DNA from 3 places in the Rummeliibacillus sp. JY-2-4R genome. Region 1 is predicted to be linked to each of the others. Evidence: a T-box and tRNA genes for the amino acid it is inferred to sense, from the RefSeq annotation. Region 1 holds a T-box; the other regions hold tRNA genes.
What was found. The T-box of region 1 lies ahead of ileS (isoleucine--tRNA ligase). A T-box ahead of a tRNA ligase gene usually reads a tRNA of that ligase, here a tRNA-Ile.
Positions count from the first base shown of each region.

Region 2: it has a tRNA-Ile gene. The T-box ahead of ileS (isoleucine--tRNA ligase) is inferred to sense a tRNA for this amino acid. The anticodon was not compared.
Region 3: it has a tRNA-Ile gene. The T-box ahead of ileS (isoleucine--tRNA ligase) is inferred to sense a tRNA for this amino acid. The anticodon was not compared.

Region 1 covers NZ_CM132623.1:919,764-929,181, reverse strand. Annotated here, with positions in the region: gene ACWV26_RS04295 (aspartate carbamoyltransferase catalytic subunit) at 1-531, opposite strand, end outside; gene ACWV26_RS04290 (uracil-xanthine permease family protein) at 690-2,024, opposite strand; gene pyrR (bifunctional pyr operon transcriptional regulator/uracil phosphoribosyltransferase PyrR) at 2,064-2,606, opposite strand; gene ACWV26_RS04280 (RluA family pseudouridine synthase) at 2,849-3,760, opposite strand; gene lspA (signal peptidase II) at 3,760-4,236, opposite strand; gene ileS (isoleucine--tRNA ligase) at 4,391-7,162, opposite strand; T-box leader at 7,210-7,436, opposite strand; gene ACWV26_RS04265 (DivIVA domain-containing protein) at 7,492-8,001, opposite strand; gene ACWV26_RS04260 (YlmH family RNA-binding protein) at 8,191-8,976, opposite strand; gene ACWV26_RS04255 (YggT family protein) at 9,034-9,297, opposite strand; gene ACWV26_RS04250 (cell division protein SepF) at 9,314-9,418, opposite strand, start outside.
Region 2 covers NZ_CM132623.1:3,093,551-3,102,968, forward strand. Annotated here, with positions in the region: gene ACWV26_RS15085 (TraR/DksA C4-type zinc finger protein) at 1-395, opposite strand, end outside; gene ACWV26_RS15090 (MerR family transcriptional regulator) at 630-1,400, opposite strand; gene ACWV26_RS15095 (N-acetyltransferase family protein) at 1,613-2,107, shown strand; gene ACWV26_RS15100 (MarR family winged helix-turn-helix transcriptional regulator) at 2,226-2,657, opposite strand; gene ACWV26_RS15105 (CarD family transcriptional regulator) at 2,893-3,393, shown strand; tRNA gene ACWV26_RS15110 (tRNA-Glu) at 3,625-3,696, opposite strand; tRNA gene ACWV26_RS15115 (tRNA-Ser) at 3,701-3,791, opposite strand; tRNA gene ACWV26_RS15120 (tRNA-Asn) at 3,795-3,871, opposite strand; tRNA gene ACWV26_RS15125 (tRNA-Ile) at 3,881-3,957, opposite strand; tRNA gene ACWV26_RS15130 (tRNA-Gly) at 3,963-4,036, opposite strand; tRNA gene ACWV26_RS15135 (tRNA-Phe) at 4,041-4,116, opposite strand; tRNA gene ACWV26_RS15140 (tRNA-Asp) at 4,145-4,221, opposite strand; tRNA gene ACWV26_RS15145 (tRNA-Met) at 4,226-4,302, opposite strand; tRNA gene ACWV26_RS15150 (tRNA-Ser) at 4,323-4,415, opposite strand; tRNA gene ACWV26_RS15155 (tRNA-Ile) at 4,425-4,501, opposite strand; tRNA gene ACWV26_RS15160 (tRNA-Met) at 4,509-4,582, opposite strand; tRNA gene ACWV26_RS15165 (tRNA-Ala) at 4,614-4,689, opposite strand; tRNA gene ACWV26_RS15170 (tRNA-Pro) at 4,704-4,780, opposite strand; tRNA gene ACWV26_RS15175 (tRNA-Arg) at 4,784-4,860, opposite strand; tRNA gene ACWV26_RS15180 (tRNA-Leu) at 4,898-4,986, opposite strand; tRNA gene ACWV26_RS15185 (tRNA-Gly) at 4,992-5,066, opposite strand; tRNA gene ACWV26_RS15190 (tRNA-Leu) at 5,116-5,200, opposite strand; tRNA gene ACWV26_RS15195 (tRNA-Lys) at 5,216-5,291, opposite strand; tRNA gene ACWV26_RS15200 (tRNA-Thr) at 5,306-5,381, opposite strand; tRNA gene ACWV26_RS15205 (tRNA-Val) at 5,391-5,466, opposite strand; rRNA gene rrf (5S ribosomal RNA) at 5,476-5,592, opposite strand; rRNA gene ACWV26_RS15215 (23S ribosomal RNA) at 5,719-8,648, opposite strand; rRNA gene ACWV26_RS15220 (16S ribosomal RNA) at 8,830-9,418, opposite strand, start outside.
Region 3 covers NZ_CM132623.1:324,295-333,712, reverse strand. Annotated here, with positions in the region: gene ACWV26_RS01660 (hypothetical protein) at 1-596, shown strand, start outside; gene ACWV26_RS01655 (MetQ/NlpA family ABC transporter substrate-binding protein) at 730-1,569, opposite strand; gene ACWV26_RS01650 (methionine ABC transporter permease) at 1,787-2,479, opposite strand; gene ACWV26_RS01645 (methionine ABC transporter ATP-binding protein) at 2,469-3,482, opposite strand; SAM riboswitch class I at 3,606-3,705, opposite strand; gene ACWV26_RS01640 (YolD-like family protein) at 4,084-4,419, opposite strand; gene ACWV26_RS01635 (Y-family DNA polymerase) at 4,448-5,704, opposite strand; tRNA gene ACWV26_RS01630 (tRNA-Glu) at 5,904-5,975, opposite strand; tRNA gene ACWV26_RS01625 (tRNA-Asn) at 5,980-6,056, opposite strand; tRNA gene ACWV26_RS01620 (tRNA-Ile) at 6,066-6,142, opposite strand; tRNA gene ACWV26_RS01615 (tRNA-Gly) at 6,148-6,221, opposite strand; tRNA gene ACWV26_RS01610 (tRNA-Phe) at 6,226-6,301, opposite strand; tRNA gene ACWV26_RS01605 (tRNA-Asp) at 6,330-6,406, opposite strand; tRNA gene ACWV26_RS01600 (tRNA-Met) at 6,410-6,486, opposite strand; tRNA gene ACWV26_RS01595 (tRNA-Ser) at 6,507-6,599, opposite strand; tRNA gene ACWV26_RS01590 (tRNA-Met) at 6,608-6,681, opposite strand; tRNA gene ACWV26_RS01585 (tRNA-Ala) at 6,705-6,780, opposite strand; tRNA gene ACWV26_RS01580 (tRNA-Pro) at 6,806-6,879, opposite strand; tRNA gene ACWV26_RS01575 (tRNA-Arg) at 6,884-6,960, opposite strand; tRNA gene ACWV26_RS01570 (tRNA-Leu) at 7,000-7,088, opposite strand; tRNA gene ACWV26_RS01565 (tRNA-Gly) at 7,094-7,168, opposite strand; tRNA gene ACWV26_RS01560 (tRNA-Leu) at 7,219-7,303, opposite strand; tRNA gene ACWV26_RS01555 (tRNA-Lys) at 7,323-7,395, opposite strand; tRNA gene ACWV26_RS01550 (tRNA-Thr) at 7,412-7,487, opposite strand; tRNA gene ACWV26_RS01545 (tRNA-Val) at 7,499-7,574, opposite strand; rRNA gene rrf (5S ribosomal RNA) at 7,584-7,700, opposite strand; rRNA gene ACWV26_RS01535 (23S ribosomal RNA) at 7,769-9,418, opposite strand, start outside.

The sequences.
Region 1 (9,418 bases):
ATTCACATTCGCACCTAATCTTTCGAGTGCTGTTACATCGGATTTAGCTACGCGGCTATGCGAAATATCACCTGCAATTGTAACATTTAATCCTTCAAATTTCCCGAACTCTTTGAAAATTGTGTATAAATCAAGCATAGATTGAGAAGGATGTTGTCCTGCCCCATCACCAGCGTTAATTACAGATACGTTAATTCCCTCTAATAATTCTTCATAATAGGCATCTTTTTTATGACGAATAACTACTGCATCCATGCCGATCGATTCTAACGTTTTGACAGTATCATATAATGTCTCGCCTTTTAGAGTACTTGAAAATCCAGCTTCAAATGGGATGACAGTTGCACCTACTTTGCGTTCAGCGGTTTCAAAGCTAGTCTTTGTTCTTGTACTTGGTTCAAAAAATAGGTTAGCTACTAAGTAGTCTCTCTCTAGATGTGGTTTAGCACCTGCTTCAAACTCTGCAGCGCGTTTCAGTATTGCTTGAATTTGCTCGTTAGATACTTCTTCCATTGACAGTAAATTTTTCATCATGTGCCTCCTGATTTTTTAAAAATAGCCTCCTTGGAATACAAGGAGGCAAAAGAAAGGATTTGACATGATACTTTAGGCTAGTTCACCTATTGTTATCGTATCGAATCACCCTTCTGTGCCTCTCTGGGCAACCTTTAAAAGGTAGATCAATTATATTATTTTGCTATTTTTTCATTAAGTTCTTCTTGTTGAAGTTCGAGATCAGGTTGTGCTTTTCCAGGTAAAATGATGTTTAATAGTACTCCTACTATTGCTGCTAGTGCCATTCCTTCAATTGAGAAGGTTTCTGTAAATGCTAGCTTTGCACCACCGATGCCTAGAATCAAAATCACTGAAGCTATTACTAAGTTACGTTTATCATCAAAATTGATTTTGTTTTCTACTAACATTCTTAAACCGCTTGAAGCGATAATACCGAATAGTAAGATGGACACTCCACCAAGTACAGGCGTTGGTATTGTGCTGACTAGTGCCATTAATTTTCCAGAGAAGGATAGGAGAATTGCACAAACAGCTGCACCACCTATTACCCAAACGCTGAAAATTCGTGTTAACACTAGCACTCCAATATTTTCACCATAAGTTGTTTTTGGTGGACCACCAATTACTGAACTAATTAATGTTCCTAGACCATCACCTAATAGTGAACGATTTAAGCCAGGTTCTTTAATGAAGTTACGGTGTACAACTTTACCAAGTACTAGTTGGTGACCGATGTGTTCTGAAATCGTTACAATGACTATTGGTACCATTGCTAATAATAATGTTGAAGTTACTTTAAAGTCATAATCAACTCCTGGTATTAAGAAGTTTGGTGATTTGAACCAACTTGCTTGCATTACTTTACCAAAATCTATTAAGTTAGTACCAAATATAGCATCGGAAATTATTGAAGCAATGTATCCACCAATCATTCCAATTAAAATTGGCATTGTACTTATTACACCTTTAAAGAAGTTGTTACATAGTATCGCGATTGCTAGTGTAATTAAAGCAATGACGAAGTATGATGCGCTATATACTTCTTCTGTATCACTGATTGGCTTATACATCGCCATATGAACAGCGGTTGCAGCTAGCCCTAGGCCGATGACCATTATGACTGGTGCTACAACAATTGGTGGTAAAGCTTTCATAATCCATTTATAACCCGTTTTCCAAATGAGTAATGAAACGATTCCATATACTAAACCAACTGCCATCGCGCCTATCATTGCACTACCTGGCCCATCGCCAGTTGAAGATGCTACTTGAATTGGTGCTATAAAAGCGAATGACGAACCTAAGTAAGCTGGTACTTTAAATCTTGTTATTAGCAAGAATACTATTGTTGCGATACCACTTGTAAGTAAAGCAATTGCGGGTGATAAACCTGTTAAAGTTGGTACCAGAATTGTTGAACCAAACATCGCGAACATATGTTGTAAACTTAATGTAATCAACTGACCACCCGAAGGCTTGTCGTTAATATCTAAAACAGCATTTGACATATCAAAACTTCCTCACATTCATACAATATCTATCGTATATTATTCATAAATTGCGACTAAATCTTCTTCATCAACTTCAACCATACTAACGACAATTCGTTCATGGCTTGCTGTTGGTATGTTTTTCCCAACATAGTCTGCACGTATTGGTAATTCACGATGACCGCGATCCACTAACACAGCTAGCTGAATCTGAGAAGGTCTACCGATATCCATCACAGCATCCATTGCTGCACGAACAGTTCTGCCTGTATATAGAACATCATCAACTAAGATTACTTTTTGATTTGTTACATCATCCGTAATATCAACTTGTTGTACAAGTGCTTCTCCATTGGAAGTTTTAACCGATAAATCATCTCGATAAAGAGAAATGTCTAATTCTCCTGAACGAATTTCTTTTTTCTCAATTGAGTTAATTTTTTGTGCTAATCGTTTTGCAAGAAATGCTCCTCTTGTTTTAATGCCTACAAGGATACACTCATCAATTCCTTCATTTCGTTCAATGATTTCATGTGCAATTCGAGTTAGCGCTCTGTTCATCGCAGCTTGATCAAGAAGTTCGGCTTTTTTTGCTGTCATTTTTTCTACCTCCTTTTCTTTAAAGCTAATCGTAAGTTTTCCTCTTTTTACAAGAAAAAAACCTCTTGAGCAAGTTTGCCCAAGAGGATATAGGTATACTGATAGATATGTCAAATAGACTGTAAAATATGTACAGTAATCTTAACATTCTTCGCATCCCTTTTCAGCCTCTCTGGACTGTCTTTAAAAGGTGAATATTAGATTTTCACTGAACTCATTATATGCCCATATGACTTAAAGTGTCAATAGTTCTTTTTCAATTCATCCAATAGATCTTGATAATCTTCAGGAAGTGGTGCTTCGAATTCTAGATATTCTTTTGTTGCTGGGTGTACAAAACCTAAAATGCCAGCATGCAAAACTTGTCCACCAAAATCAATTGTTTTCTTTGGACCATATTTCGGATCTCCTACTAAAGGATAACCAATATAATTCATATGAACACGAATTTGGTGTGTACGACCTGTTTCAAGACGACATTCGACTAAAGTATAGTCTACTCCAAATCGACCGATTACTTGGAAATGTGTAACGGCATGCTTGCCATTATCAACAACCCCCATTTTCTGACGATCTTTTTGGTCGCGACCAATCGGTGCATCAATTGTACCTTTATCATGCGGGATATGGCCATGAACTAATGCAGTATAACGGCGCGTTACCGTTTTATCTACTAATTGTTGTACAAGGGATTCGTGCGCCTTATCGTTTTTGGCAACCATTAAAAGCCCTGATGTGTCTTTGTCAATACGATGTACAATACCAGGACGCATGACACCATTAATACCTGATAAATCCTTACAATGATACATTAATCCATTAACTAAAGTACCTGTTGTATGACCAGGTGCTGGATGGACAACCATACCTTTTGGTTTGTTGACAACTAGTACATCTGAATCTTCATACACAATATCAAGATTCAAATCTTCTGCAATAATTTCAAGTGGTTCTGGCTCTGGAGGAGTTACCGTAATAATATCTCCAACTTGCACTTTATACTTTTGCTTAATTTCTTGTCCGTTCACGACTACAAGACCCTCTTGTACGAATCCTTGAATTTGAGTTCTAGACCAGTCTTGTTGCAGTGAGGCAAGGGCTTTGTCAATTCGTTCCCCTTTGACCTCTTCTGTTACAGTAAATGTGACTGACATTATTTCACCTTTTTCTTTTCTTGTTTGTCTTCAAATAGTAAGTAGATAATAAGCATGATTACGCCAATTGTCAATGATGCATCAGCTATATTAAATATAGGAAAATCATAGTTAATAACTGGAATAATGACATGTACAAAGTCTACTACTTCTCCTCGAAATACTCGGTCAATAAAGTTTCCAATGGCACCACCAAGTAAAAACATTAAACTTGTTTGGAACAATGGCTTTCCTTTAGCTTCCTTATGGTAGTAATAAATAATACCAACAATAACAACAATAGTTATTAATGCAAATAGCCAAAATTGCCCTTGCAGCATCCCCCAAGCAGCACCACGATTTCGATGAGAGTATAAGCCAAAATAAGGATCAATGATTGAAATACTTTCACCATATTCCATATTTTTGACAACACTCCATTTTGTCAGTTGATCTAGTATAATCACGAAAATAGCTATTCCATAATATTTATACACAGCAAAGCCTCCGTTTACTCCCGAATCTAACCTATTTTATCATATAATGCCCTGAAGACAAAAACAGACCATTCAAATGATGTTCTATATTTTACTGCAAAATAAAAAAAAGCTGCTCACCTTAAGTGAACAGCCATAAATTATTTAATTTTACTTATTCGACTTCTGAATAATATTTTTCAACCACATCTGCACAATGTTCACATAATGTCGGATGATTGTGATTGTGTCCTACAGTTTTTGAAATAGTCCAGCAGCGTTCGCATTTTTCGCCTTCTGCTTTTTCTACTGTTACTGCAACTTTTTCAGTTTTCACTGCATTTTCTGGAGCGTCATTTAAAGAAGTGCCGACAACAAACTCTGAAACAATATTTAATTGTGCAAAGTTAATATTGGCATCGTTTAGAAGTTCTAATGCTTCATCAACACCATAAACAGTTACTTTTGCTTCTAAAGACTTACCAATTGTTTTTGCATTACGAGCTTCTTCTAATGCTTTTAATACTACATTTCGAACGTTCATGATTTTTGCCCATTTTTCTGTTAAGGCTGCAAAGTTTTCCTTTTCAACAGCAGCTGGCATATCAGTAAGTTGTACGCTTTCTACATCTGTATATTGTAAATATGACCACATTTCATCTGTAGTATGAGGGATGATTGGAGTCAACAATTTTAATAATGCATCTAATGTATCATACATAACCGATTGCATTGCGCGGCGAGCGTGTTGATCTACACCTTCGATATATACAACGTCTTTTGCTATGTCTAAGTAGAATGAGCTTAGTTCTGTTGCTACAAAATTGTTTACAGCTTTGTATACAGTCGCAAATTCATAGTTATCATAGGCAACGCGAGCCGTTTTGATTAAGTTTTGTAATTCCATGTACATATATTGATCGACTTCACGAAGATCTTCGTAAGCAACATAGTCTGTATTTGGATTGAAGTCATGTAAATTACCATGTAAGAATTTCAGTGTGTTACGAATTTTACGGTACACTTCTGAAACTTGTTTCAACATATCCATAGAAATACGAACATCAGCTGTATAGTCAACAGATGCTACCCATAAACGAAGAATATCTGCACCATATTGATTCATGACTTTACTTGGGGCAATGATATTACCTAGTGATTTACTCATTTTACGTCCGTCGCCATCTAATACGAAACCATGAGATAGTAAGCCTTTATAAGGGGCATGACCATTCATTGCAACTGAAGTGATTAATGATGAGTTAAACCATCCACGGTATTGGTCAGAACCTTCCAGATATAAATCAGCTGGGTAACGAAGTTCTGGTCGTTCTTCTAACACACCTTGGTGAGTTGAACCAGAATCGAACCAAACATCCATGATGTCATTTTCTTTTGTGAATTCGCCATTTGGAGAACCTGGGTGTGTAAATCCTTCAGGAAGTAATTCTTTTGCTGTTTTTTGGAACCAAATATTAGAACCATGTTCACGGAATAATTCTTGTACGTGTGAAATTGTTTCTTCTGTGATAATTTCTTCGCCATTTTCAGCATAAAAGACTGGAATTGGTACACCCCATGCACGTTGACGAGAGATACACCAATCACCACGGTCACGAATCATATTGTAAAGTCGAGTTTCGCCCCAAACTGGTGTGAAACTTGTGTCGCGAATTGCTTGAAGTAATTCTGGACGGAATTTATCAATAGATGCAAACCATTGTGGTGTAGCACGGAAAATAACAGGTTTTTTAGTACGCCAATCATGTGGATATGAGTGTGTAAAGAATGAAAGATTTAATAACGCACCCACTTCATCAAGTTTTTCACAGATTGGTTTATTTGCTTTATCGTAGAACATACCTGCAAATTCGCCAGCATCTTCAGTTAAGCAACCTTTATGGTCAACTACTGAAAGAATTTCTAAACCATAGCGTTTACCAACTTGATAGTCATCTTCCCCGTGACCTGGAGCAGTATGAACGCAACCAGTACCAGCTTCAAGTGTGACATGGTCACCTAGCATAATTAGTGATTCACGATCATATAACGGATGTTTAGCTGTTACATTTTCTAGGTCAGCACCTTGGATTTCACGATCAATTTCAGGATTTTCCCAGCCAATTTTTTCTGCAACTTTTTCAAGTAAGCCTTTAGCAACAATGTATTTAGCACCATTTGCTTTTACTACAACATAAGTGAATTCAGGGTTAACTGAAATACCAAGGTTTGCAGGCATTGTCCAAGGAGTTGTAGTCCAAATAATGAATTTTTCATCATTATTTACAACGCCTTTACCGTCTAATACATTAAATGCTACGTAAATTGAAGGTGATTTAATATCTTTATATTCAATTTCTGCTTCAGCAAGTGCTGATTCACTTGATGGAGACCAATATACTGGTTTTAAACCTTTATAGATATATCCTTTTTTAGCCATTGCACCAAATACACCGATTTGACGAGCTTCAAATTCTGGTTTTAGAGTAATGTATGGATTTTTCCAGTCACCGCGTACACCGATACGCATAAATTGTTCACGTTGACGACTTACTTGTTCATATGCGTAGTCTTTACATAATTCGCGGAATTCAGCGATAGACATTTTTTTACGATCATGACCTTTGTTTGTTAATGCCTGCTCGATTGGTAGACCATGTGTATCCCAACCAGGTACGTAAGGTACATAGTATCCAGTCATTGAGCGATGGCGGTTAATCATGTCTTTTAACACTTTGTTTAGTGCATGCCCCATATGAAGATCACCATTTGCATATGGAGGACCATCATGTAGGATGAAGGCTGGACGGTCTTTTGTACGTTCAAGAACTTTTGCATTGATGTCCATTTCTTCCCATTTTTCTTGGATTTTAGGTTCGTTGTTTGGAAGATTTCCTCGCATCGGGAAGTCTGTTTTTGGCATCAATAAGGTATTTTTGTATTCCATATTGAATAAATTCCTCCTTTTAAATATAAAAAACCTCCTCATCCCATAAAAGGGACGAGGAGGAGTTATCTCGCGGTACCACCCTAATTGCGTCAATACTGCTGACGCCTCTTAAGACACCGTAACGTGGTGTATACGAAATTGCTTACTTTAAAGTATTTCAGCAACCTAGTTCAGGAGTGATTTTCTTTTATAAGTGTTTTGTTTGAGCTTTCACTATCCTCAAATCGCTGAGTACGCACCTATAAATTACTGTCTCCATCATTACTTTTTTTATATAGATATGTTGACATTATAGAAAAATGAAGCCACGCAGTCAAGTATCTTAATTAATCTTGAGGTAAATCTAAGTGTTCCAATTCTGTTGTATCTACCTCATACTCCATCAAATGATCCCAATCATCTGATTCAATTAAGTCTAATTGTGCTTCAACAATCATTTTGAATCGATTACGGAAAACTTTTGATTGTTTTTTTAGTTCTTCAATTTCCAATGCAATGCGTCGTGCTTTAGATAGAGCCTCATTGACAATACGATCTGCATTCTTCTCTGCTTCTTTAACAATGAGCTTTGCTTCTTTTTGAGAGTTACGGCGGACTTCTTCTGCTGCTTCTTGGGCAATGACAATTGACTTTTGAAGTGTTTCTTCGATTGAATTATAATGCCCAATTTGTTCATTGCTAGAAAGCAGTTTGTCTTCAAGTTCCTTTTTTTCTTTCAAGATTAGTTCATAGTCTTTAATAATCTGTTCTAGGAATTCATTTACTTCATCTTCGTTGTAACCTCTAAAACCACGACTAAATTCTTTGTTATGTATGTCAAGTGGTGATAACGGCATATTTTTGCACCTCTCCTTAGCAGCATTTATACATTATTATACCTTTGTATATTGGTAAGTTCATCAAGAAAAACAAAAATTTAAAATAAATTTATCATTTATGTCAAATTCACAAGTGCTTTTCAGTTGAAAAATACAATCTATAACAATGCTCTCATTTATTTAATTATTTTTCAAATCTGTGAATTATTATTTACGATCAATTCGACCAATTTTTATGCGAAATTTCTCCTTTTTGGTTTTTCCTTCTATAGATTTTATGACTAAACGACCATGCCCTCTGATTGACAGAAGATCTGATTCATGTAATTCAAAAGCAACTTGTTCACGTACAACGAAATTCACTTTAACTTTACCACTATTAATAAGCATTGCCGCTTTTTGCCGAGATATGGGATAGACTGAGGCAAGTATTGTATCTAAACGCATAGAACTGGAAGTAATGACTTGTTCTATAAAGTGTGATTCAGAAGGAAGTAAACGAGCATTTTGTGGCAATTCTTTCACTTGTACTTTCGCTTTACCAATGCTTATAAGATTCATAAGCACGTAGTCAATTACTTCTCTTGCAACAGCAAATTGAACAAAAGATTCATCTAGACGGATATCTCCAAATTTAGCACGTTCTAAACCAAGGGAGACTAATGCCCCTAATACATCCGGATGCTTTAATTGGACAAACTTAGAAGGGAATTGAAGCTCACAAATGGCAATTTCAAAATCTTCATCAGATACTTGATAATAGTCTGGATAGATCAATAATCGTTTGCGTTCAGATTCTTCAAAACATCCGTAAGCCGTCACCAGGACATTGCTATTTTTCCCAATGATAGATTGTACAATCAATTGCTGACGTGGATCTAAAAAATCTGTCAATTTTGGTGCATAACGATCTTCGACTTCATCTCGCCATCCCATTGCTTGTTCTATAAATGGTTTCTCTTCAGGTCTAAAATGTTGGAAAATTTCCTCCATCGATTTCCCTTCTTTCGTAAAAAAATCCCCACCTTAAAATAAATGTGGGGAGGTGAATTAAAATATAATATAACTTAAAACGTAGAAGACACCTGTTTGAATAAGATTCAAAACAAATAATGCGACAATTGGTGAGATATCAATTACGCCTATTGGCGGGATAAATCGTCTAAAGAAATTTAAATACGGATCACAAATTTGAGACAATAGTCTTCCAAACTTTGAATCATACGCTGATGGTATCCAAGACATTAGAATATAAATAATTAGCGCAATCGAATAAAATTCAAATAAATACTTTACAATTGTAAAAATTAACATGAAAAGTTATACTCCTCTATTGTAAATCTTCATAATAATAATCAGAAATACTGCCATCTATTTCTACATTATCAGGTGTACATAAAAAAATATCTGTACCGATTCTTTTAATATCTCCACC
Region 2 (9,418 bases), 1.9 Mb from region 1:
GGATCAGAAGTGGTTGCATTTAGTATTCCTTCTTCAACTGGACGTTCTTGCGTACCTGCAGTTTTTTCTGAGTGCTCAACACAAGTCAATGTTGTTGGGATTGCTTCTAAACGCTCAAAAGGAATTTGTTTCCCACAAACAGAACAAACGCCATATGTTCCTTCATCTATCGCTCTTAAAGCATTTTCAATTTTCCCTATTTGGAATTCGTTAAAATTATCTACTGCAAGTTCTGTAGCCTGGTCAGCTAAATCTGTCGCTTGATCTGCTGGGTGATTGTCATAATTAGACAACTCCGTTGATTCAAATATTTCATCATTATCCGGTCTCGCTTTAATTCTTTTCAATTCATCTTGCAGTGTTTCTTTTAAAGTTTGTATTTGTTGATCCGTCAAAATTTTCAGCCTCCATTCTGTACTATTTATACCCCAATTACTTTTTTTCAAAGCAGTAATTCTAATATTTATCAAAATTAAAAAGGAACCTCAAATAAAGTTCCTTAGATACAACTATAAAATGAAACTTCAAACAGTGGGGATTTTCTTCCGACGTACAGGACGTACTAGTGCCAACGTTGTGATTGACGTGGCGTTTTTGGTTGGCCATCCTCACCCTTTGTTAGTCCCGTTCTACTGCCCGTTAATGCGGGATAAATTCGCATAAATTGCATCATGCAAAAACTGAGTCATCCCTTCTTGATATTTATCATAATAAGCAGTAAAACGTTCATCCGCTATATACATATCAGCAAGTCCTCTGTGAGCTTCTTTGGAATAAGTTGGCCAATATTGTGTTAACCATTTTCTATGACATTCTACAGCTTCCTGTGCAGTCTCACTAGTCACATCACCTTGTAACATTGCTCTTTTCAAAAGCTCAATCATTTTCTTCTCAAGAATCTGATTTTCTTTAAACTGTTCCTCACTCATTCTTCGAAATTTTTTATTTGAAGCATCTACTACATCATTGCCATACTTCTCTCGTATTTCTTCTCCATATTGCTTTTCGTTTTCTTGAATCATCTCTTCTTTCAAGCCTTCAAATCGTTCCGCATCTTTCATCTCATACTCTCCTTCTACTGATTTTATTGTTTTTTCAACATTCTGCAGCATTCTTTCAATCTTCTTTTTCTCAACAAGCAATTTTTGCTGATGATCAAGTAAAGCTCTCTTTATATCAAAATTCGAATCATTTATTATCTTTTTTATTTCTTCCAGCTTTAATCCTAATTCTCGATAAAATAAGATTTGTTGCAACAATTTGACTTGCCACTCTCCATAAATCCGATACCCTGCATCACTTAGCGTTTTAGGCTTAAGTAAGTCAATTTCATCATAATATCGTAATGTTCTAGCCGACACTCCAGAGAGTTTCGCAAGTTGCTGTATCGTATACTCCACTTCACTCACCTCCATATACAAATATAAAGTTTGACGTAACGTGAAGGTCAATCTATTTTTAAAAGTTATTTTCTGATTTTTTTATTATGACCACAACATATAAACTAAATTCATATTATATTTAAAAAATCATCTTTTTTATAGAAATCAAGGGTTTTGCTGTAAGGAGTTGAATAAATATTGTAGATAACAATTTAGAAGGGAGAGTTAAAATGCAAATAAGACATGCCACAATCCATGATGCTCAAGAAATCATTCAAGTAATGCAAGATGCCGAAAGCTCAAACTTAATGTTATTTGGACCAGGAGAACGAAAAGTAAGCAAAGAACCATTCACAAAATTCATTGAAATGATAAGTAATAAAGCAAATTCTGCATTATTTGTTGCAAGTGAACAGAATCAAATAGTTGGGTATTTGATTGTACAAGGTGATTCACCAAAGAGAATTTCACACAGAGCTTATATCGTTATTGGTGTACATAGCAATATGAGAGGAAAAGGTGTTGGGAAATCCCTTTTTGTACATGTGCACAAATGGGCAAAATCTAAAGGGTTTCATCGATTAGAGTTGACTGTCATCACCCAAAATACACCTGCAGTAAATCTTTATAAAAAAATGGGATACGCCATAGAGGGAGTAAAACATGACTCATTATTAATTGATGGGGAGTATGTAGATGAATATTACATGGCAAAGTTAATCTGATAGTAACAACTTTTTAGTTAACTTTCCAATTAACACGATACTTGCCTTATTACTTTTTGGTAATACGAGTAATTGATGGTATCGTGTTATAAACACCTTCTTCACCGAAAGATAGTGTTTATAACCTCCAATCTAATTTTAAAATTTCTTTTAGAACTGAGATATTCTCAATTCCGATTCTCTCTGCTAGCTCTTTCTCTATTGTTGTTTTTAATGCTTCGTTTTTTTCGAAACATTCTTCACCTAACTTAGTTAAATGTAAACTTTTCTCTTTCTTATTGTTTTCTACGTTACGAATCTCGATTAATCCATTCGCTTCAAGTCTTTTGACGAATTTATGAGTAGCTTGTCTGGAAAAATTAACATGTTTGGATACGTAAGCAATAGTTTGTGGTTCTTTATAGATTTTAGACATAATAAACCATTCAGAATTTGAGATATATAAGTCGCTTTGATCACTCCATAATTTCTCAGTAGCATTACGCACTTGAAATAGGCGTTCACTTAATAGATTTACTAAGTCCAAATGTTGAATTTTAGAATCTAACATACTCCTCACTCCTCTCAGTTTTTACTTTTCAAGTAGGTTTCAATTTTACTGTCTATATTTGATGAAAGGTCCATTTAGTTCTAAGTTTAATGTTGAAGTTTTTGAGTCCAATTCTTTCGAATATTACTATATAAAAGTGAGCAACCATTGTCAATTAAGTTGACAAAATTTTTATAAGGTGTATAATTAATTTTGTAAACTAGGTTGATAATTTAAAAATAGAGGAGCAAATGCGATGTTTGAAATTGGAGACGTAATTATCTATTCAGAACACGGGTTATGCCAAATTGATGATATTTGTGAAAAGACTTTTTCCGATGTGACAAAAACCTATTATGTATTGCATCCTCTTTCAGCGGCTAATTTGAAAATTAGTACCCCGGTTGATAATGATTCAGTAGTAATGCTAAAGACATTAGATAAAGAACAATCCGAAGAAGTTTTGCAGTTATTTAAAGAACCTGAGATTGATTGGAATGACGATACAAAACAACGTAATAAGGAATTCCATGGAATTATTAAAAGTGGAGATCGCAAGGAAATTGCGAAAATGCTAAATAGCTTAATGAGAAAAGAACGAGAACTTAAAAGTATCAATAAGAAAATGCATGATCAAGACTCCAAACTTTTAACCCAAGTCAAAAATATATTATTTAAAGATATTGCATTGCCTTTGAATACTTCCTTTGATGCGATCGTAAAACGAGTTGACAAGATGATTGCGGAGTCTTTATAAATCTCGCGCAGGCTACCTATATCTTAGAAACACAAAACAAAAATTAAATACTTTATAGATTATCGGCGTATTTCAAAAAAGAAGTACGTCTTTTCTTGTGTATAAAAATAAGAAATATTTTTTGAGAGGTTAGTGTATTGTTTTTTTAGTGAGGAGAATTCTATCAAAATTGATATTATCAAAATCGATAAAAAAAATCCTTCAGAAATTTAATTCTGAAGGATTTTAATATGACCCCTACGAGATTCGAACTCGTGTTACCGCCGTGAAAGGGCGGTGTCTTAACCGCTTGACCAAGGGGCCAACATGGCGGAGAAGGAGGGATTTGAACCCTCGCGCCGGTTACCCGACCTACACCCTTAGCAGGGGCGCCTCTTCAGCCACTTGAGTACTTCTCCATATGGCTCCGAAGGCAGGACTCGAACCTGCGACCCTCTGATTAACAGTCAGATGCTACTACCAACTGAGCTACTTCGGAATAATTAAATGGTGGGCCTAAATGGACTCGAACCATCGACCTCACGCTTATCAGGCGTGCGCTCTAACCAGCTGAGCTATAGGCCCATAAATGGAGCGGGTGAGGAGAATCGAACTCCCGACAACAGCTTGGAAGGCTGTGGTTTTACCACTAAACTACACCCGCATTATGGTGGGTCGGGACAGAATCGAACTGCCGACACTTAGAGCTTCAATCTAATGCTCTACCAACTGAGCTACCGACCCACAATAAATTAATAGATTATTAAAAAAATGGCGGTCCGGACGGGACTCGAACCCGCGACCTCCTGCGTGACAGGCAGGCATTCTAACCAGCTGAACTACCGGACCATTTTGGTTGCGGGGACAGGATTTGAACCTGTGACCTTCGGGTTATGAGCCCGACGAGCTACCGAACTGCTCCACCCCGCGATAATATTATAAAGTTTAAATGGAGGAGGAAGAGGGATTCGAACCCCCGCGCGGTTTGACCCGCCTGTCGGTTTTCAAGACCGATCCCTTCAGCCAGACTTGGGTATTCCTCCTAATAAATATGGTGGACCTTGCAGGACTCGAACCTGCGACCGGACGGTTATGAGCCGTCTGCTCTAACCAACTGAGCTAAAGGTCCTTAAATATGGCGGCCGAGGGGATCGAACCCCCGACCTTACGGGTATGAACCGTACGCTCTAGCCAGCTGAGCTAGGCCGCCATGATAATAATTGTTGATTTAAATATATAATTGGTGGAGCCTAGCGGGATCGAACCGCTGACCTCCTGCGTGCAAGGCAGGCGCTCTCCCAGCTGAGCTAAGGCCCCAATATAATTTTAAATGGTCGGGAAGACAGGATTCGAACCTGCGACCCCTTGGTCCCAAACCAAGTGCTCTACCAAGCTGAGCTACTTCCCGAAATGGTGCGCCCAGCAGAAGTCGAATCCACAACCTTCTGATCCGTAGTCAGACGCTCTATCCAGTTGAGCTATGGGCGCATATTATAATTATTTGTTCATTGCTTACTATAACAGATGGTGCCGAGGACCGGAATCGAACCGGTACGGTAGTCACCTACCGCAGGATTTTAAGTCCTGTGCGTCTGCCAGTTCCGCCACCCCGGCATATTTGGAGCGGAAGACGGGGTTCGAACCCGCGACCCCCACCTTGGCAAGGTGATGTTCTACCACTGAACTACTTCCGCATATGCTTTAAGTTTTTTAAATCTGGCAATTATAAAGTTTTAAAATAAATGGTGCGGGTGAAGGGAGTCGAACCCCCACGCCTTGCGGCGCTAGATCCTAAGTCTAGTGCGTCTGCCAATTCCGCCACACCCGCTAAGTTTAATTAAAATGGTGAGTCATGCAGGATTCGAACCAGCGACCCTCTGATTAAAAGTCAGATGCTCTACCAACTGAGCTAATGACTCATTAAGAAAATCCATGGTGCCGGCGAAAGGAGTCGAACCCTCGACCTACTGATTACAAGTCAGTTGCTCTACCAACTGAGCTACACCGGCAATGTTAAATGGTGGAGGATGACGGGATCGAACCGCCGACCCTCTGCTTGTAAGGCAGATGCTCTCCCAGCTGAGCTAATCCTCCATATGTACAGCCTAGCAACGTCCTACTCTCGCAGGGGGACAGCCCCCAACTACCATTGGCGCTAAAGAGCTTAACTTCTGTGTTCGGCATGGGAACAGGTGTGACCTCTTTGCCATCATTACTAGACTATTTGGTTTTCTTAAGGACAAGAATAATTTTACCATTATTATAATTAAAAGTCAAGAACCTTTTTAAAAGTTCCTTATTCTTTCAAAACTGGATAAACTTTCATTGAAGTTCTTAAAATAACGTTTGGTTAAGTCCTCGATCTATTAGTATTCGTCAGCTCCATGTGTCACCACACTTCCACCTCGAACCTATCTACCTTGTCGTCTTCAAGGGATCTTACTTACTTGCGTAATGGGAAATCTCATCTTGAGGGGGGCTTCATGCTTAGATGCTTTCAGCACTTATCCCGTCCACACATAGCTACCCAGCGATGCTCTTGGCAGAACAACTGGTACACCAGCGGTGTGTCCATCCCGGTCCTCTCGTACTAAGGACAGCTCCTCTCAAATTTCCTACGCCCACGACGGATAGGGACCGAACTGTCTCACGACGTTCTGAACCCAGCTCGCGTACCGCTTTAATGGGCGAACAGCCCAACCCTTGGGACCGACTACAGCCCCAGGATGCGATGAGCCGACATCGAGGTGCCAAACCTCCCCGTCGATGTGGACTCTTGGGGGAGATAAGCCTGTTATCCCCGGGGTAGCTTTTATCCGTTGAGCGATGGCCCTTCCATGCGGAACCACCGGATCACTAAGCCCGTCTTTCGACCCTGCTCGACTTGTAGGTCTCGCAGTCAAGCTCCCTTGTGCCTTTACACTCTGCGAATGATTTCCAACCATTCTGAGGGAACCTTTGGGCGCCTCCGTTACTCTTTAGGAGGCGACCGCCCCAGTCAAACTGTCCGCCTGACACTGTCTCCTACCCCGATATAGGGGTACGGGTTAGAATTTCAATACAGCTGGGGTAGTATCCCAAGGACGCCTCCACCGAAGCTGGCGCTCCGGTATCTCAGGCTCCTACCTATCCTGTACAAGCTGTACCAAAATTCAATATCAGGCTACAGTAAAGCTCCACGGGGTCTTTCCGTCCTGTCGCGGGTAACCTGCATCTTCACAGGTACTATAATTTCACCGAGTCTCTCGTTGAGACAGTGCCCAGATCGTTACGCCTTTCGTGCGGGTCGGAACTTACCCGACAAGGAATTTCGCTACCTTAGGACCGTTATAGTTACGGCCGCCGTTTACTGGGGCTTCGGTTCTCACCTTCGCTTACGCTAAGCAATCCCCTTAACCTTCCAGCACCGGGCAGGCGTCAGCCCCTATACGTCACCTTACGGTTTTGCAGAGACCTGTGTTTTTGCTAAACAGTCGCCTGGGCCTATTCACTGCGGCTCTCTCGGGCTTGCACCCTACTAGAGCACCCCTTCTCCCGAAGTTACGGGGTCATTTTGCCGAGTTCCTTAACGAGAGTTCTCTCGCTCACCTTAGGATTCTCTCCTCGACTACCTGTGTCGGTTTGCGGTACGGGCACCTCCTACCTCGCTAGAGGCTTTTCTTGACAGTGTGAAATCAGGAACTTCGCGGTAAACCGCTCGCCATCATAGCTCAACGTTATAGAGAGCGGATTTGCCTACTCTCACGCCTTACTATTTAGACGCACATAACCAACAGTGCGCTTACCCTATCCTACTGTGTCCCCCCATTACTCAAATGGTAGGGAGGTGGTACAGGAATATCAACCTGTTATCCATCGCCTACGCCTATCGGCCTCGGCTTAGGTCCCGACTAACCCTGAGAGGACGAGCCTTCCTCAGGAAACCTTAGTCATTCGGTGGATGGGATTCTCACCCATCTTTCGCTACTCATACCGGCATTCTCACTTCTAAGCGCTCCACCAGTCCTTCCGGTCTGACTTCACAGCACTTAGAACGCTCTCCTACCACAGACATCATAGATGTCTATCCACAGCTTCGGTGAATTGTTTAGCCCCGATACATTTTCGGCGCAGCGTCACTCGACCAGTGAGCTATTACGCACTCTTTAAATGGTGGCTGCTTCTGAGCCAACATCCTGGTTGTCTAAGCAACGTCACATCCTTTTCCACTTAACAATTACTTTGGGACCTTAGCTGGTGGTCTGGGCTGTTTCCCTTTTGACTACGGATCTTATCACTCGCAGTCTGACTCCCGTGCATAAATCATTGGCATTCGGAGTTTGTCTGAATTCGGTAATCCGGGATGGACCCCTAGTTCAAACAGTGCTCTACCTCCAAGATTCTCTATCACGAGGCTAGCCCTAAAGCTATTTCGGAGAGAACCAGCTATCTCCAAGTTCGATTGGAATTTCTCCGCTACCCACACCTCATCCCCGCACTTTTCAACGTGCGTGGGTTCGGGCCTCCAGTAAGTGTTACCTTACCTTCACCCTGGACATGGGTAGATCACCTGGTTTCGGGTCTACAACCACATACTCATTCGCCCTATTCAGACTCGCTTTCGCTACGGCTCCGTCTTTTCAACTTAACCTTGCATGTAATCGTAACTCGCCGGTTCATTCTACAAAAGGCACGCTATCACCCATTAACGGGCTCTAACTACTTGTAGGCACATGGTTTCAGGATCTCTTTCACTCCCCTCCCGGGGTGCTTTTCACCTTTCCCTCACGGTACTGGTTCACTATCGGTCACTAGAGAGTATTTAGCCTTAGGAGATGGTCCTCCCAGATTCCGACGGAATTTCACGTGTTCCGCCGTACTCAGGATCCACTCAGGAGAGAATGAACTTTTGACTACAGGACTGTTACCTTCTTCGGTAGGTCTTTCCAAACCGCTTCGTCTAATTCATTCCTTTGTAACTCCATATAGAGTGTCCTACAACCCCAAGAGGCAAGCCTCTTGGTTTGGGCTGTTCCCGTTTCGCTCGCCGCTACTAAGGGAATCGAAATTTCTTTCTCTTCCTTCAGGTACTTAGATGTTTCAGTTCCCTGAGTCTGCCATCATGACGCTATGTATTCACGTCAAGATACTATTCCATTACGAATAGTGGGTTTCCCCATTCGGAAATCTCCGGATCAAAGCTTACTTACAGCTCCCCGAAGCATATCGGTGTTAGTGCCGTCCTTCATCGGCTTCTAGTGCCAAGGCATCCGCCATGCGCCCTTAATAACTTAACCTATAAGTTATTAAGCCTAAAAATTTAAAACTTAATATAAAAAAATGTGTTACTTAAGAATTTTTCAATGTCGTTTTATCCAGTTTTCAAAGAACAATGTTTTGAAAGCGATGAGCCTTCAAAACTGAACAGCAAGCGTTAATCTTAGAGAACCACGTTCTCTATTCCGAAATATTCCTTAGAAAGGAGGTGATCCAGCCGCACCTTCCGATACGGCTACCTTGTTACGACTTCACCCCAATCATCTATCCCACCTTCGGCGGCTGGCCCCAAAAGGTTACCTCACCGACTTCGGGTGTTACAAACTCTCGTGGTGTGACGGGCGGTGTGTACAAGGCCCGGGAACGTATTCACCGCGGCATGCTGATCCGCGATTACTAGCGATTCCGGCTTCATGTAGGCGAGTTGCAGCCTACAATCCGAACTGAGAACGGTTTTATGAGATTAGCGTGCTCTCGCGAGTTAGCGACTCTTTGTACCGTCCATTGTAGCACGTGTGTAGCCCAGGTCATAAGGGGCATGATGATTTGACGTCATCCCCACCTTCCTCCGGTTTGTCACCGGCAGTCACCTTAGAGTGCCCAACTAAATGATGGCAACTAAGATTAAGGGTTGCGCTCGTTGCGGGACTTAACCCAACATCTCACGACACGAGCTGACGACAACCATGCACCACCTGTCACCAATGTCCCCGAAGGGAAAACTCTATCTCTAGAGCGGTCACTGGGATGTCAAGACCTGGTAAGGTTCTTCGCGTTGCTTCGAATTAAA
Region 3 (9,418 bases), 600 kb from region 1:
TTATTGCTTGTACATTTTTATTATTAATGGAGATCCCTAAATGGCTCATATTCATCGTTCTTTTCCTTTATATTGCTTCATTTACTATGTACCCTCATTTCAATGCATTACTTTGGACAAATAATTTAAAAACTGTGGATCGATTCCTTAATGCAAATAAACATCGTGCCATTTATGCCTACCCTTACGCCATCGCCAATCAAACAATCGAAGAGCAAAGAGAGGCTCTTCAAAAAATCATCACTTTATATAAACAGCCCTATGTACAGCACAACTATGCATCATTACTCGCTATTCTCGAAAACAATTATGATCAGGCAATAACCGAAGCAAAGAAAATCGCCAAGGAACCTTATCAAAGTTATATGATTGCCCATAGTGAGGCGTACTTCGGAAATTTTGAACAAGCACATGCTTTAATGCCAAACCTAACGGAGAAATGGATGTTGTCCTCAATTGAAAGTTTAATCTCCTTTAAAAAGCAGGATAAAATAAATTTTAAACATCATTCATCTGAAGCTATTAAACAAGCACGAGGCATTCAAAAGTATCTACTCGCTCATAGTTTTCATGAGTTGGGAGAAAAGATTAAGTGAATATCTTTTTTAGAGAGTTCTATCCTCTTTAGCCTGACTGTTTCCTCTCTTTTTGTTTACTTTTGCATATAAAAACACCTTGAACTTAGACTTTTGTATTGTCTATGTTCAAGGTGTTTTTCTCACTTAACTCTTATTTTTTTGTCATCCATTCAGGTTTACCAAAGCCTTTGAAGTCTGTATCGATTACTTTTTCGAATTCAGGTGATTCTACTACTGCTTTTAAATCTTTTGATAGTTGTGAGTTTTCATCTGCTTCACGAACTGCTACAACGTTACGGAATTGGTCAGGCATATTTTCTAGGAATACAGCATCTTCTAACTTCATGTTTGCTGCTAATGCGAAGTTTCCTGGTACACCTACTAAGTCAGCACTTTCCACTGCACGTGGTAAACCTGCTGCTTCGATTTCTTGGAATTTTAGATTTTTTGGATTTTCTTCAATATCTTTAGTTGATGCTTTTAATTGATCAATTTTACCATTAATTTTGATTAAGCCTTGTTCTTGTAAAGATTTTAAAGTACGTGCTGCATTTGATGGGTCATTGGCGATTGCTACTGTTGAGCCAGCTTTGATTTCGTCAACTGTTTTATATTTTTTAGAGAAGAAACCCATTGGTGCAGTTGGTACGATAATTAGGCCTTTAATTTTTGTACCATTTTCTTTATTGAAGTTTTCTAAGTACACTGAGTGTTGGAATAAGTTTGCATCAATATCGCCTGAATCTAATGCTTTGTTTGGTTGGATATAATCACTGAATTCTACTACATCTACTTTGTAGCCTTTTTTCTCAAGTTCAGGAACGATTGCTTTTTTTAACATATCACTGTATGGGCCTGCTGTTGCACCGATTTTAATGTTTTTTGTTTCTGTTGCTTTGTTTGTATCTTTTTTTGCGTTATCTCCGCCTCCACATGCAGCAAGAGCTGTTGCTACTACTAGCAAACAAATTGTTAGTAAAATTTTTTTCATTGTAAAACCCCCATTTTATATGTTCTTTAATTTATATAGAAAAAATCCTATAATAGCGATTTTCCATCTATCTTCCCTGTTGCGGGCGTGTTCCGCTTTTAACTCTATCTAGCTCCACACGCCAGCCCCTCGAGGGTGCACAGGATGTGTACCCGGTAGCCGTTGCGACACGACGTCGCGCCTTTAGGCTATCTTCCCTTACGGGCGTGTTCCGCTTTTATCTTTTATCTACTGCTTTTGCTATTGTATCGCCTGCTATTTGGATTACTTGGACGATGATGATTAGGATGACAACTGTTGCGATCATGATGGTGTTGTCGTATCGGTAATAACCGAAGCGGATGGCTAAGTCACCAATACCACCACCGCCAATAATGCCGGCCATCGCTGAGTATGCAACTAAACTAATAATTGTCATTGTAATCCCTTGAATAACGCCTGATTTCGCTTCAGGAAGTAGCACGTCTTTAATAATCATCCAACGAGTTGCACCAGCAGCAATTGAAGCTTCAATCACCCCTTTATCGATTTCACGTAGAGATGTTTCAACAAGTCTCGCGAAGAATGGGATGGATGCAACGGATAAAGAAACACTCGCTGCGATTGGTCCGATTGTGTCGCCTATTAGCCATTTCGTGAATGGGAATAGTGCTACTAATAGGATGATATATGGAATTGAACGAACAAGATTGACGATAAAACCAACTACTCCATTAACGAAACGATTTCCAAGTAATCCTGTTCTACTTGTTGAAAATAGTCCCTTACTTGTGATGAATAACAAGAGCCCCAGCGGTAAACCAATGATTAACGCAATCGCTAAGGCAATGCCCACCATTTCAATTGTTTGTCCAAACGCCTTCCAAATATCTGGTAGCATTTCAGTAAAATGACTTGGATCAAATAACATCGTTTAGCACCTCCACTGTTACGCCACGGCTTTCCATATAAGTAATCGAGCGATTAATATCTGCTACTTGGCCCTTTAACTCCATTAGGAAGATGCCAAGCGGTCTTTCTTGAATATATTCAATAGTGCCATGAAGGAAATTCCCTTGCACTTCAAACTGTTGAAGCATATCTGAAATAACTCCTTCACCTGCTACACTACCTTTGAATAGAATCTTCACAACTTGTCCTGTGACACTTTGCATAATCTCTTGTGGAATATCGAACGACACGACACTACTGATGAATTCTTTTGTTAATGGCTTTTGAGGCTCAGCGAAAATATCATAAACAGAACCTTCTTCTATTACTTTCCCATCCTGCATAATTGCCATTCTGTCGCAAATTTCTTTCACGACGTCCATTTCGTGTGTGATTAAAATTATCGTAATACCGAGTTCACGATTGATTTTTTTTAGTAATCGCAAAATCGAAGTGGTTGTTGTCGGATCAAGTGCTGATGTAGCTTCATCACATAATAATATAGATGGATTATTTGCTAATGCTCTTGCAATACCTACACGTTGTTTTTGACCGCCGCTTAGTTGTGCTGGAAATACGTCTTTTTTATCCGCTAGGCCAACCATTTCGAGAAGTTCCTTTACTCTTTTCTCTCGCTCTCCCTTTGGTATTTTTGCAGCTTTTAAAGCAAATTCAATATTTTCACCAACTGTTTTTTGGCTGATTAAGTAAAAGTGTTGAAAAATCATACCGATTTTCAGACGTGCTTGACGAAGCTTTTCTCCTTTTAACTTTGTTAAATCTTGTCCATTGATTAATATTCGCCCATCTGTTGGTTGTTCTAGTAGGTTAATACAGCGTAGTAGTGAACTTTTACCCGCTCCAGAATAACCTACTATTCCGAATATTTCTCCATCTCCAATAGTTAAAGAGACATGATCTACACCAGTTACTATTTTCTTTCTTGTTTTGTAAACCTTTGATACCTCTTGTATTTCCAGCATATACATCCCTCTAATCTTTGTTAAATTGCTTTTTAAAATCCTCTTATTCTATCGGAAAACTATCTATTTTTACTAAAAAAGATACATCTCTCAACTGAAAGATGTATCTTTATGATCGACGTTCATTTATCTTTCAGAAATAAATTCTGTAGGAATTAGCACCTTCCCTAGTGGGGGTTGCTGGACTTCATCGGGCCTATCCCTCAGTCACTCTTGATAAATTCCATTTGTTAAGTTGTAAGTTTATGATATTTATATTATTTACTTTTACGTCATTTGTCAATGAATTTTTAGAAAAAGTAAACTATTTTAAAATATTTTTCTCTTCTATATAAAAAATATATTCCCACTAATTTATACATTACAAGTATTGTTTGAAATGAGATTGCATGCTTCGTTTAGGAAACCGAGTCACTTCTTTTGTGTCTGCATCCCTTTGCTAACTTTTTCTAGCGGCACGATATCTCGGTGTCCTTAATCCTTGGATAGGTATTTAGTACACTAAAAATTGCTAATTGAAATTAAATTAAAAATATCATTAACTATTACTTCAACTTTTCCATGACTAGCCTTACTACTATTGAATATTGAATTGTGTCTTCTAATCAAATATTCGAACATGAAGGATTAATTCTGCTTCAATCCAGCTCGTTTGGCTTTTTATTATATTATACAGACATAGTTTTTTATCTTCGTTGTTGAGCGCTGTGATGATTCCTCTGTACTCAGTACTTGCCTGCTGATGCCAAACTTCTAGTAGTACTTCTTTCTGACCACAATATGCTTGCATGAGTTCTTCTCCTAATGCTTGCAATGTCCATTCGTCATATATCGGCTTCGCAATTTGCTTTGTCTCCTGTTGCCAGTTTCGCAGTCTTTGTACATGTTCTGGTAACATCATAGCCGTCCACTTAATATTCCCACGATCTCTTAACATATAGGATACCTCCTTTTGTAAGTTCCAATTACTTCTTATGACCTCCGAGCAATTGGGAGCGCTTCACTGCTGTTCCTGCATTTGTATACGATACTGCTCGCAACACCGCTGTTGAGCCATAATGTGTTCGGAGGTGATCCATTGCAGCACCAAGCTTACGGCGCTTCCAGCGGGATGTATCAAAAAAGCTGAGCTGCATAGAATGTTCTGATTCTAATTTTGTTATACTAACACTTATTTGGCGCACTGGGCGTTCATTGTACTGTTCGCTTAATATTTGCTGACAAACGTGATAAATAGCCATCGTATCATTGGTGGCTTCATCAATTGTATGTGAACGCTGAAAACCTCCTCCAAAGGCATTTTTACTATAAGCAATACCTAATGTGATTGTACGCCCTACTTTATAGGCTTCTCGTGCTCTTCTCGCCACATCTTCACACATTTCCAGGAGCACTGCGAGCACTTCCTTTTTAGTGTTATAATCGCGCATTAATATTTGGCTCTTACCATAACTAATTTGCCCTTCTACAAGTGGTGCTTCGCCTACCTTTGACAAATCAATTCCCCATGCATGATGATAAAGTTGATTGCCCATAATGCCGAATCTCTTTTCTAATGTCGCTAAATCAGCGTGAGCCAAATCTCCAACAGAGAAAATCCCCATATTGTTCAGCGTACGTTCTGTTCGATGTCCGATCCCCCACATCTTCGACAAAGGTGTAACAGGCCATAGCTTTCTTTCCACATCTTCAAAGTCCCATTTAGCGAAACCCGTTTTTTTTGCATCTAAATCAAGAGCAAGCTTTGCCAAAAGCATATTCGGTCCCATTCCTACAGTGCTTGGTATTTCAAATTGCCGATAAAGTTCTTCTTGGATTTTGTGTGCTGTTTCAACCGGATCTCCCCACAGTTTCTCTGTCCCTGTGAGATCAACAAAACTTTCATCAATGCTATATACATGAATTGCTTCCTTTGGTACATAGCTATGAAGTAGCTTTGTAATTTCGACGGACATGCGGACAAAGTATTCCATCTTTGGTTCAAACAAATGAATATCTGGATGCTTCGGTATTTCATAAACCCTTGTTCCTGTCTTCACTTGAAATCGTTTTTTCATAAGCGGAGAAGCAGCAAGAACAATACTACCTTTTTGCTGAAAATTCCCTACAACAGCGATGGCCTCTTTTAGTACATCCAAATGAGCCCAAGATGCCATACAACTAGCATAAAAGCATTTCATATCTACACACATAATCGACCTTCTCGGCATATTCTCATACATCTATAGCACCTCCAAAAAGAACATTTGTTCTTATTTTAAAATGAGATACATGAGATGACAAGTGGGAAGTAGTGTTTTTCCAACAATTGGCGATAACAGGAGATTATACAATCAGAGAAGTTATAATCGAATTTACATACATACATTAAAAATAAAAAAATCCTTTAGAATCAAAATGATTCTAAAGGATTTTTAAGTATGACCCCTACGAGATTCGAACTCGTGTTACCGCCGTGAAAGGGCGGTGTCTTAACCGCTTGACCAAGGGGCCAATATGGCTCCGAAGGCAGGACTCGAACCTGCGACCCTCTGATTAACAGTCAGATGCTGCTACCAACTGAGCTACTTCGGAATAATTAAATGGTGGGCCTAAATGGACTCGAACCATCGACCTCACGCTTATCAGGCGTGCGCTCTAACCAGCTGAGCTATAGGCCCATAAATGGAGCGGGTGAGGAGAATCGAACTCCCGACAACAGCTTGGAAGGCTGTGGTTTTACCACTAAACTACACCCGCATTATGGTGGGTCGGGACAGAATCGAACTGCCGACACTTAGAGCTTCAATCTAATGCTCTACCAACTGAGCTACCGACCCACAATAATATATTAAATCATTTATAGAATGGCGGTCCGGACGGGACTCGAACCCGCGACCTCCTGCGTGACAGGCAGGCATTCTAACCAGCTGAACTACCGGACCATTTGGTTGCGGGGACAGGATTTGAACCTGTGACCTTCGGGTTATGAGCCCGACGAGCTACCGAACTGCTCCACCCCGCGATAATATTATAAAGTTTAAATGGAGGAGGAAGAGGGATTCGAACCCCCGCGCGGTTTGACCCGCCTGTCGGTTTTCAAGACCGATCCCTTCAGCCAGACTTGGGTATTCCTCCAGAGTTTATGGCGGCCGAGGGGATCGAACCCCCGACCTTACGGGTATGAACCGTACGCTCTAGCCAGCTGAGCTAGGCCGCCATAATATAATTTAAATATAAAATTGGTGGAGCCTAGCGGGATCGAACCGCTGACCTCCTGCGTGCAAGGCAGGCGCTCTCCCAGCTGAGCTAAGGCCCCAAAGATCTTAAATATTATGAAATAATCGGGAAGACAGGATTCGAACCTGCGACCCCTTGGTCCCAAACCAAGTGCTCTACCAAGCTGAGCTACTTCCCGGATATGGTGCGCCCAGCAGAAGTCGAATCCACAACCTTCTGATCCGTAGTCAGACGCTCTATCCAGTTGAGCTATGGGCGCATATTATACAATAGTCATTGTACATATGTTAAATAAAAATGGTGCCGAGGACCGGAATCGAACCGGTACGGTAGTCACCTACCGCAGGATTTTAAGTCCTGTGCGTCTGCCAGTTCCGCCACCCCGGCATATTTGGAGCGGAAGACGGGGTTCGAACCCGCGACCCCCACCTTGGCAAGGTGATGTTCTACCACTGAACTACTTCCGCATATGCTTTACGTTTTTTTAAATCTGGCAATTATATAGTTTTAAAATAAATGGTGCGGGTGAAGGGAGTCGAACCCCCACGCCTTGCGGCGCTAGATCCTAAGTCTAGTGCGTCTGCCAATTCCGCCACACCCGCTAATATTTTATTAAAATGATGAGTCATGCAGGATTCGAACCAGCGACCCTCTGATTAAAAGTCAGATGCTCTACCAACTGAGCTAATGACTCATTTTAAAATAGAATATGGTGCCGGCGAAAGGAGTCGAACCCTCGACCTACTGATTACAAGTCAGTTGCTCTACCAACTGAGCTACACCGGCAAATTAAAATATGGTGGAGGATGACGGGATCGAACCGCCGACCCCCTGCTTGTAAGGCAGGTGCTCTCCCAGCTGAGCTAATCCTCCATATGTACAGCCTAGCAACGTCCTACTCTCGCAGGGGGACAGCCCCCAACTACCATTGGCGCTAAAGAGCTTAACTTCTGTGTTCGGCATGGGAACAGGTGTGACCTCTTTGCCATCATTACTAGACTATTTATAAAGAAAGAATTGTTCTTTCAAAACTGGATAAACTTTCATTGAAGTTCTTAAAATAACGTTTGGTTAAGTCCTCGATCTATTAGTATTCGTCAGCTCCATGTGTCACCACACTTCCACCTCGAACCTATCTACCTTGTCGTCTTCAAGGGATCTTACTTACTTGCGTAATGGGAAATCTCATCTTGAGGGGGGCTTCATGCTTAGATGCTTTCAGCACTTATCCCGTCCACACATAGCTACCCAGCGATGCTCTTGGCAGAACAACTGGTACACCAGCGGTGTGTCCATCCCGGTCCTCTCGTACTAAGGACAGCTCCTCTCAAATTTCCTACGCCCACGACGGATAGGGACCGAACTGTCTCACGACGTTCTGAACCCAGCTCGCGTACCGCTTTAATGGGCGAACAGCCCAACCCTTGGGACCGACTACAGCCCCAGGATGCGATGAGCCGACATCGAGGTGCCAAACCTCCCCGTCGATGTGGACTCTTGGGGGAGATAAGCCTGTTATCCCCGGGGTAGCTTTTATCCGTTGAGCGATGGCCCTTCCATGCGGAACCACCGGATCACTAAGCCCGTCTTTCGACCCTGCTCGACTTGTAGGTCTCGCAGTCAAGCTCCCTTGTGCCTTTACACTCTGCGAATGATTTCCAACCATTCTGAGGGAACCTTTGGGCGCCTCCGTTACTCTTTAGGAGGCGACCGCCCCAGTCAAACTGTCCGCCTGACACTGTCTCCTACCCCGATATAGGGGTACGGGTTAGAATTTCAATACAGCTGGGGTAGTATCCCAAGGACGCCTCCACCGAAGCTGGCGCTCCGGTATCTCAGGCTCCTACCTATCCTGTACAAGCTGTACCAAAATTCAATATCAGGCTACAGTAAAGCTCCACGGGGTCTTTCCGTCCTGTCGCGGGTAACCTGCATCTTCACAGGTACTATAATTTCACCGAGTCTCTCGTTGAGACAGTGCCCAGATCGTTACGCCTTTCGTGCGGGTCGGAACTTACCCGACAAGGAATTTCGCTACCTTAGGACCGTTATAGTTACGGCCGCCGTTTACTGGGGCTTCGGTTCTCACCTTCGCTTACGCTAAGCAATCCCCTTAACCTTCCAGCACCGGGCAGGCGTCAGCCCCTATACGTCACCTTACGGTTTTGCAGAGACCTGTGTTTTTGCTAAACAGTCGCCTGGGCCTATTCACTGCGGCTCTCTCGGGCTTGCACCCTACTAGAGCACCCCTTCTCCCGAAGTTACGGGGTCATTTTGCCGAGTTCCTTAACGAGAGTTCTCTCGCTCACCTTAGGATTCTCTCCTCGACTACCTGTGTCGGTTTGCGGTACGGGCACCTCCTACCTCGCTAGAGGCTTTTCTTGACAGTGTGAAATCAGGAACTTCGCGGTAAACCGCTCGCCATCATAGCTCAACGTTATAGAGAGCGGATTTGCCTACTCTCACGCCTTACTATTTAGACGCACATAACCAACAGTGCGCTTACCCTATCCTACTGTGTCCCCCCATTACTCAAATGGTAGGGAGGTGGTACAGGAATATCAACCTGTTATCCATCGCCTACGCCTATCGGCCTCGGCTTAGGTCCCGACTAACCCTGAGAGGACGAGCCTTCCTCAGGAAACCTTAGTCATTCGGTGGATGGGATTCTCACCCATCTTTCGCTACTCATACCGGCATTCTCACTTCTAAGCGCT